3 regions of the Chryseobacterium sp. Mn2064 genome follow, and region 2 is predicted to be linked to each of the others. Evidence: riboswitches for the same ligand, from Rfam matches in the RefSeq annotation. Region 2 holds a riboswitch; each other region holds the start of a gene.
What was found. A riboswitch is a leader RNA that binds a small molecule or an ion and turns the genes downstream of it on or off. The one in region 2 is predicted to bind S-adenosylmethionine.

Region 1 (2,270 bases), on a different contig from region 2:
GAACCAAAATAATACTTCGAATACCATTTTAATTTACCTTCATCATTGCAAATTCTTATGTTTTGAAGATTCATTCCCTCAATAGTATAAGCTTTTCTCTTTGTCAATTGTTGAGAATAAACTCCAATAGAAGTACAAAAAACTTCACCCTTTATCTCCATAAACTACCATTTCTCATTTAATCATCTAATTATCCACAATCATATGCGAAAATCTGCGACATCCGTGGTAAGAATGTCTCCGAAAGAATATTAAATCTCCTTTTGTTACTTGTTTAAAATAATATCATAACCCACCTAAAGAAAAAATTACTCAAAATCATAAATCATCCACAATCATCTGTGACATCCGTGGTGAAAAATTATTTCAAGCTTAATACAGCCAATCTATACCCATCCATTCCAAAGCCAGATAAAACTGCATCAGTATTAGCTGCCGTTACAGACTTCTGACGGAATTCTTCCCTCTTGTAAATATTACTGATATGAACCTCAACCTTAGGCTTCCGGATATTTTTTAAGCAATCCGCTATAGCGTAAGAATAATGCGTGAAAGCTCCTGGATTAATAACAACCGCATCAAAATCATCCTCCTGAAGTCTGTTGATCAATTCTCCTTCAATATTAGACTGATAATATTTTAATTCATGAGAAGGAAACTCAGTTCTTAAAAATTCCAAATAACTATCCATAGAAACATTTCCATAGATTTCCGGTTCTCTGGTACCTAAAAGATTCAGATTAGGCCCGTTTACAATTAAAACTTTCATACTATAAAATTAAAAAGTTTTTTCAATTAAAAAACTAAAAACTTGTGTTTAAGCCCATTTTTATTCTTTGAATTATTGGTAATGATATTTGTCATATTTATTAAAATGATAATTTGTTTAAAGTGCTATTTTGAAGACATTTATAAAATGTTATGTTAATTTTTGAAAATTTATCATGAAAAAAATATAAGTCTACTTGTTTTGTGGACTAAAAGTTTATAGCTTTGCAACCATATTTCGATCGGCTTATAAAGAAAGATGGAGGGAACTGACCCTATGAAATCTTGACAACCTGCTATGCGTAAGGTGTTACATTCAGCCTATAAAGGAAAAATAAGCATTTGGTTTATCGTATTTATCGATGCCCTTTGCTGACTTTTCTGCAAGGGGCAAAATTTTAATATTTGGTAAATAAAATTGATTATGATTAATAAAACTTTATTTAATTCTAAAGTTTGGATTCCGTCAGTGGCTGCATTTTTCTTAGGAATTGCAAATGTAAGCGGGCAGACTTCCAAACCGAAAAAAGATACCCTCCGTGAAAAGGAGATTGATGAGGTGGTAGTGGTAGCTTATGGTAAAGCCAAAAGAAACAGCTATACCGGTTCAGTAGCAACTATTTCAAGCGATAAAATCAATAATAGACCGGTAACCAATATTACCAAAGCTTTGGAAGGACAGGTACCAGGGATTCAAACGACAAGTGCTTCAGGACAGCCGGGGGCAATCTCTACCATCCGAATTAGAGGGGTTGGATCGGTAAGTGCTTCCAGTGATCCGCTATATGTTGTTGACGGTATTCCTTTTGATGGGAACCTGAACGCAATAAGTCCTAATGATATTGAATCGATCAGCGTACTGAAAGATGCCACAGCAAGTGCATTGTATGGTTCAAGAGGAGCGAACGGAATCATCATTATCACAACAAAATCCGGAAAAAGAGGAGAAGCAAAAGTAAACTTTAACATCAGCCAGGGATTTTCGGGTAGGGCAGTGAAAGACTATCAGCAGGTGAATACCGATCAGTATTTCCAGTTGTATTGGGAAGCATTGAGAAACGGGTATAAGTCCGATAAGATTTCTTCTCAGCAAGCTGCACAGATGGCATCCGATAATCTGGTTTCCACCCTTGGAATAAATCCATACGGTCCAAATTACGCAAGGCCAGTTGGAACAGACGGAAAACTATTGCCGGGAGCAACAGCTCTATGGAATGACGACTGGAGAGATATCTTACAGAGAGTTGCTTCAAGAAATCAGGTGGATTTGGATATCAGTGGAGGAAGTGAAAAAAGTAATTATTTCTTTTCATTAGGATATCTTGATGATAAAGGGATGGCGATTGAGTCAGGATTTAAAAGATACAACACAAGGCTAAAGATTAATTCTGAAGTAAAGAAATGGCTGAACGTAGGAGTGAACTTAAGCTATACCAACAGTATTCAGAATGCGCCTACATCTTCAGATTCCAAGTCGAGTAATATCATCAATGCGGCAAGAT
Region 2 (2,270 bases):
GTGGAATGTCTGTCTTTTCTAAGTGCATTTTTTGGAGAAAAACCAATAAAAGATTGTGAACCCCCAGCTGCTTCAGTTACTACCGATCCTTCTACCGCAACGTTACCATTAACATCATATTTAGCATAAGAAGCCTCATCTCCTGCCTTGATCTGGTACTGTTCGAACCTGAATTCTCCTCCAAAGGCAAAATTGAATCTGTTGATATTTTTAGAAACATCAAGATTGATTGTATTCTGAAGAAAGCTATGAGCTCCCGCATAAAAACTGGTTGGAGATTTAGCCCCCAATGAAGCATTATTGGTATTGCTTACGTTATAATTGAAGGTATTGCTTCCAAAAGTATTGCTCAGATCGATCAACCAATTATTTACATTATATTTTGCTCCTAAAGCATAGGAAACATCATAAATCTGAGAGTTTAATATGGCCTGAAATCCATTAGGATAGATGGATGAAACAATATTATTTTTTTCACTGGGAAGTCTTCTGAAGCCAAACCCTTTTCCTTCTTTGATGCTGAAACCTCCAAAAGAATAAAGTTTTAATCTGTCATTTAAAGGATATTCTGAGTTGAAAAACAATTGCCCCTGTTTAATCTGAGCATCTCCAATCTGGAAGTTGAAATCATCCCGGGTTAACCCTCTTGCTTTTATTTCAGCATCATCTGCATTTTTAGCATCGTTAAAGTTAGGCGCAAATTCATACGCAAAATTGTCTCCGAAAATATCAAGATCATGATTCTGCGTTCTTGTTGTTTTTCCTCTGTGGCTCAACTGTAACGATAGGTTAACATACCCTCTTTCCTTTCCAAGGGAAGCTCCGTAGTTGGCACCAGCCTGATAAGTATCTCCATCGTTTCTCCCACTCAATCCATAAGTGATACTCGCAGAAGCTCCCGGATTTTTTTTAAGGATAATATTAATGACTCCGGCAATGGCATCAGACCCATATTGTGCTGCAGCACCGTCTCTCAGAACTTCTATTTTTTCAATAGCAATGATAGGAATGGTACTCAAATCTGTCCCTACAGAACCATTTCCTACGGTATTCTGATAATTGACCAGAGAAGTGGTATGTCTTCTTTTTCCATTTACCAGAACCAGAACCTGATCCGGCCCCATGCCTCTTAAAGTAACAGGATCTATATGCTCTGTACCGTCTGAAGCAGATTGTCTCACGGAGTTAAATGAAGGAATCACGTAATTCAGTAAATCCTGAACCGTAATTTGAGGAGATGCTTTTTGTATTTTTTCGATATTGATAACATCTACAGGAACTGGTGTTTCCAGTTTTGTTCTTTTAGCATTACGGTTTCCGACGATAATGATATCTTCGATCTGTTTTCCTTTTTCCTCCTGTTCCTGAGCTGCTATTCCAATAGTTCCAAGCAGTAATACAGCTATGCTTAATTGTTTCATTTTTTGTTTTGTCCATTAAAAATAAATCCGGCGAAATTTCTCCGCAGATATTTAAGACTTCAAGAAATGGAATTCATATAAGAATGTTGACTTCACTTATCTCCCCCAACGGGTTGGAATTAGCACCTTTACACCTTTGGAATAGTGTCGGTTGCTAAGGTTTCATTGGGCCAAATCCCTCCACCTTTCTTGATAAATCTACTGCAAAGGTAGAGTATTTTTTTTATATGTAAAAAGGCAAATCTGCTAATTTGCAAATTTGCCCTTTTATGTGTTTGATATCGTGAATATTAATTTATCTCACAATCATTTTCTGAATCGCAATTCCTGTATCTGATTTTAATTGAACCAGATACGTCCCGGCAGGATAATTTACTTTCCATTCGTAAGTTCCGTTTTCCTGGTTCAATTTAAACGAGTCTAATTTTTTTCCACTCATATCTGAAATGACAATCTCTCCGTTCTTAGCTTTGTTAAAAACCAGTTGTACCTGCCCGTTCTTTATAGGATTATCGGCAATCTGAAGCGAAAGTCTGTGGGTCGCATTTACATCTGCTGTTGACAGCGCTCCTGCATAGTTTCCAAAGATTCTGAACTCTCCGGGTTGCAGGCTGATAGGAGTAGTTGTAGAAGCTATATTAGAAACAGTGTTATCCATAAGGTTCTGCCATTGCCCTGTATAAGGAAAATAAGGAACAACATTTTGTACAGAAGTGCTATAATTAGCCAAAACCACTATATTTTTCATTCCAGTAAGCGCATCATCATATACATAGATTCTTGTAATCAATCCATCCGGATCATTGGTAAGATTATTAGATTCTATGGTATACGTTTTAGATTTAAACA
Region 3 (2,270 bases), on a different contig from region 2:
TTAAGGTTTTCCCTACGTTTCCATGACCTATAATAGCCAGATGAACCGTTTTGGGCTTTTTGAAAATTTCAGATTCTATGATATTCTTGGTCTTTTCGTCCTGAGAAGAAGTCACTACAATATTTACTCTATTTTCTCCTGCGATCTGATTTAAAAGCAGTGGAAATACATTATTTCTCGCCAGTTCAGCAAGGACTTTATTAAAATCTTCTGATACAAAACCTAGTACAGAAACATTATTGATGCTATAAATTTGGGAAACTTTCCCTGATTTTCTTTCTGCTTCAAACTCATCAATAAGACAGGCTACGGCTTTTTCCGCATCATTTTCATGAACCAATATTGAGATTCCGTTTTCTACAGCCTGCTGAGAGATTACTCCTACACTGATTCGTGCTAAAGTAAGCGCTTTGAAGATTCTTCCATCAATTCCGATTTCGCCTAAAAAATCTTCGCCTTCAAATTTGATGATTGATCTGTTCTTTAAAAATTTTATTTCATTACCCTTTTTCATTACTTTATAAAATGTTTTTTATGATATTATTTAATTGTTGATATTCCATTAGGAAGGCATCATGCCCGTGTATAGATTGGATCTCGTGATAAGAGGCATCCTTATTTTTCTCTTTCAATTTCTCGAAGCACATTCGGATTTCAGAAGCGGGAAAAAACAGGTCTGTATCTACGGAGATCATGTGCATTCGTGCTTCTATTCTCTCTAAGGCTGTTTCATCAGCGTTGATATTCATCAGTAAATGATTCATCAATTGATATGCTTTCAAACTAAACCTTTCGTTTAAAGCATTACCGTGATATATTAACCAATCTTCTGATTCTAAACGCTGTTTGTCCTGATTGTATGTATTCTGAAATCTGCTGTTGAGCGATTGTGGAGTTCTGTAACACAACATGGCATGAATTCTTGCTTTCTGTAAAGGCTCATCTTTATCATTTAATAAAAATTTCTGAACCAGACATTGCGCATGAAGCCAGTCGTGTGTTCTATAATCACAAGCTATCGGGATAAATATTTCTGCCAACTTAGGTTGCTTGGCAAGCATTTCCCAGGCAATTCCTCCTCCCAGAGATCCTCCAATAATGGCATATAAGTTTTTGATATGTAAAGCTTCCAATCCTTTCAGAAATAGATTGGCTATATCTGAAGGGGTGAAGTCTTCATAGTCTTCAATTAAAAAGGTATCATAACCGTTTCCGGGTATATTGAAACAAAGAACGGTATATTGTTCCGTATCTACGACCTGATGTTTACCTACCAAATTTTTCCACCACCCTTTTTCTCCGGATACTGTTGAATTTCCGGTAAGTGCATGGTTGATAAGAATAATGGGAGCTGTAAACAGGTCTTTCCCGAAAAGCTCATAGCTTAACGAGATATTCCATTCCTTTTGGGAATTGGTTTGATACGAAAGATTAATATAGTTTAGTTCTGTTTTCAATTCTATTATTTTAATACAATTGAAAATGCCACAGGAAATGGCTGAAAAGAACTTCAGTAAGTTATCTGTCCAAAATTACTTTGGTAGAACGTAGCACCTTCTCTGCTTGCGCAAAGGGTTGCTAAGGTTTCATAGGGTCTAATCCCTCAACCTTTCTTGATAACATTTTCAATATTTGAATGAACGAATGGTACAAAGGTAGCTCTTTTCTTTTAATTTCAAAAAAAAAATAATTTAATATTTTAAAAAGCCCTTAAACACAAGTATTTCAGAGCTATATTAATAATTATTCAGATGAAAGGAATTGGAATTATTTTTCAAAAAAACTAACTTCGTGTAGAAAAATGTTGAGATATGACTGCCGAAAAGGATAGATTACAAGATACCAAATGGAAAAACTGGGGACCTTATGTAAGCAACCGGCAATGGGGTAACGTACGGGAAGATTACAGTAGAGACGGAAATGCCTGGAACTTCACCAACCATAATAACGCGGAGAGCTATGCCTACCGCTGGGGAGAAGAAGGTATTGCCGGAATATCGGATGTAAAGCAGCTGTTTTGCTTTGCATTTTCATTCTGGAACAAGAAAGATAAGATCGTAAAGGAGCGTTTCTTTGGTTTGAGCAATCCACAGGGAAATCACGGGGAAGATATTAAAGAAATTTTTTATTATCTGGATAACACCCCTACCCACAGCTATATGAAGATGGTGTATAAATATCCCATCAATACGTTTCCTTATGATGACCTCGTTACGGAAAACGGAAGACGTAGCAAAAAAGATCCGGAGTATGAAATCTTTGATACAGGA

Region 1: it holds a riboswitch for S-adenosylmethionine, as region 2 does, so the genes downstream of both, ACL9RH_RS16745 (SusC/RagA family TonB-linked outer membrane protein) here and ACL9RH_RS20015 (TonB-dependent receptor plug domain-containing protein) in region 2, are expected to answer to the same signal.
Region 3: it holds a riboswitch for S-adenosylmethionine, as region 2 does, so the genes downstream of both, ACL9RH_RS17495 (alpha/beta fold hydrolase) here and ACL9RH_RS20015 (TonB-dependent receptor plug domain-containing protein) in region 2, are expected to answer to the same signal.

What each region holds. Positions count from the first base shown of each region.
Region 1 covers NZ_JBMOUE010000004.1:359,170-361,439, forward strand. The annotation lists gene ACL9RH_RS16735 (hypothetical protein) at 1-161, opposite strand, end outside; gene ACL9RH_RS16740 (type II 3-dehydroquinate dehydratase) at 362-769, opposite strand; SAM riboswitch class I at 1,013-1,109, shown strand; gene ACL9RH_RS16745 (SusC/RagA family TonB-linked outer membrane protein) at 1,193-2,270, shown strand, end outside.
Region 2 covers NZ_JBMOUE010000006.1:82,483-84,752, reverse strand. The annotation lists gene ACL9RH_RS20015 (TonB-dependent receptor plug domain-containing protein) at 1-1,421, opposite strand, end outside; SAM riboswitch class I at 1,515-1,620, opposite strand; gene ACL9RH_RS20010 (alpha-amylase family glycosyl hydrolase) at 1,717-2,270, opposite strand, start outside.
Region 3 covers NZ_JBMOUE010000004.1:508,219-510,488, reverse strand. The annotation lists gene ACL9RH_RS17500 (ACT domain-containing protein) at 1-514, opposite strand, end outside; gene ACL9RH_RS17495 (alpha/beta fold hydrolase) at 519-1,457, opposite strand; SAM riboswitch class I at 1,516-1,623, opposite strand; gene ACL9RH_RS17490 (MGH1-like glycoside hydrolase domain-containing protein) at 1,812-2,270, shown strand, end outside.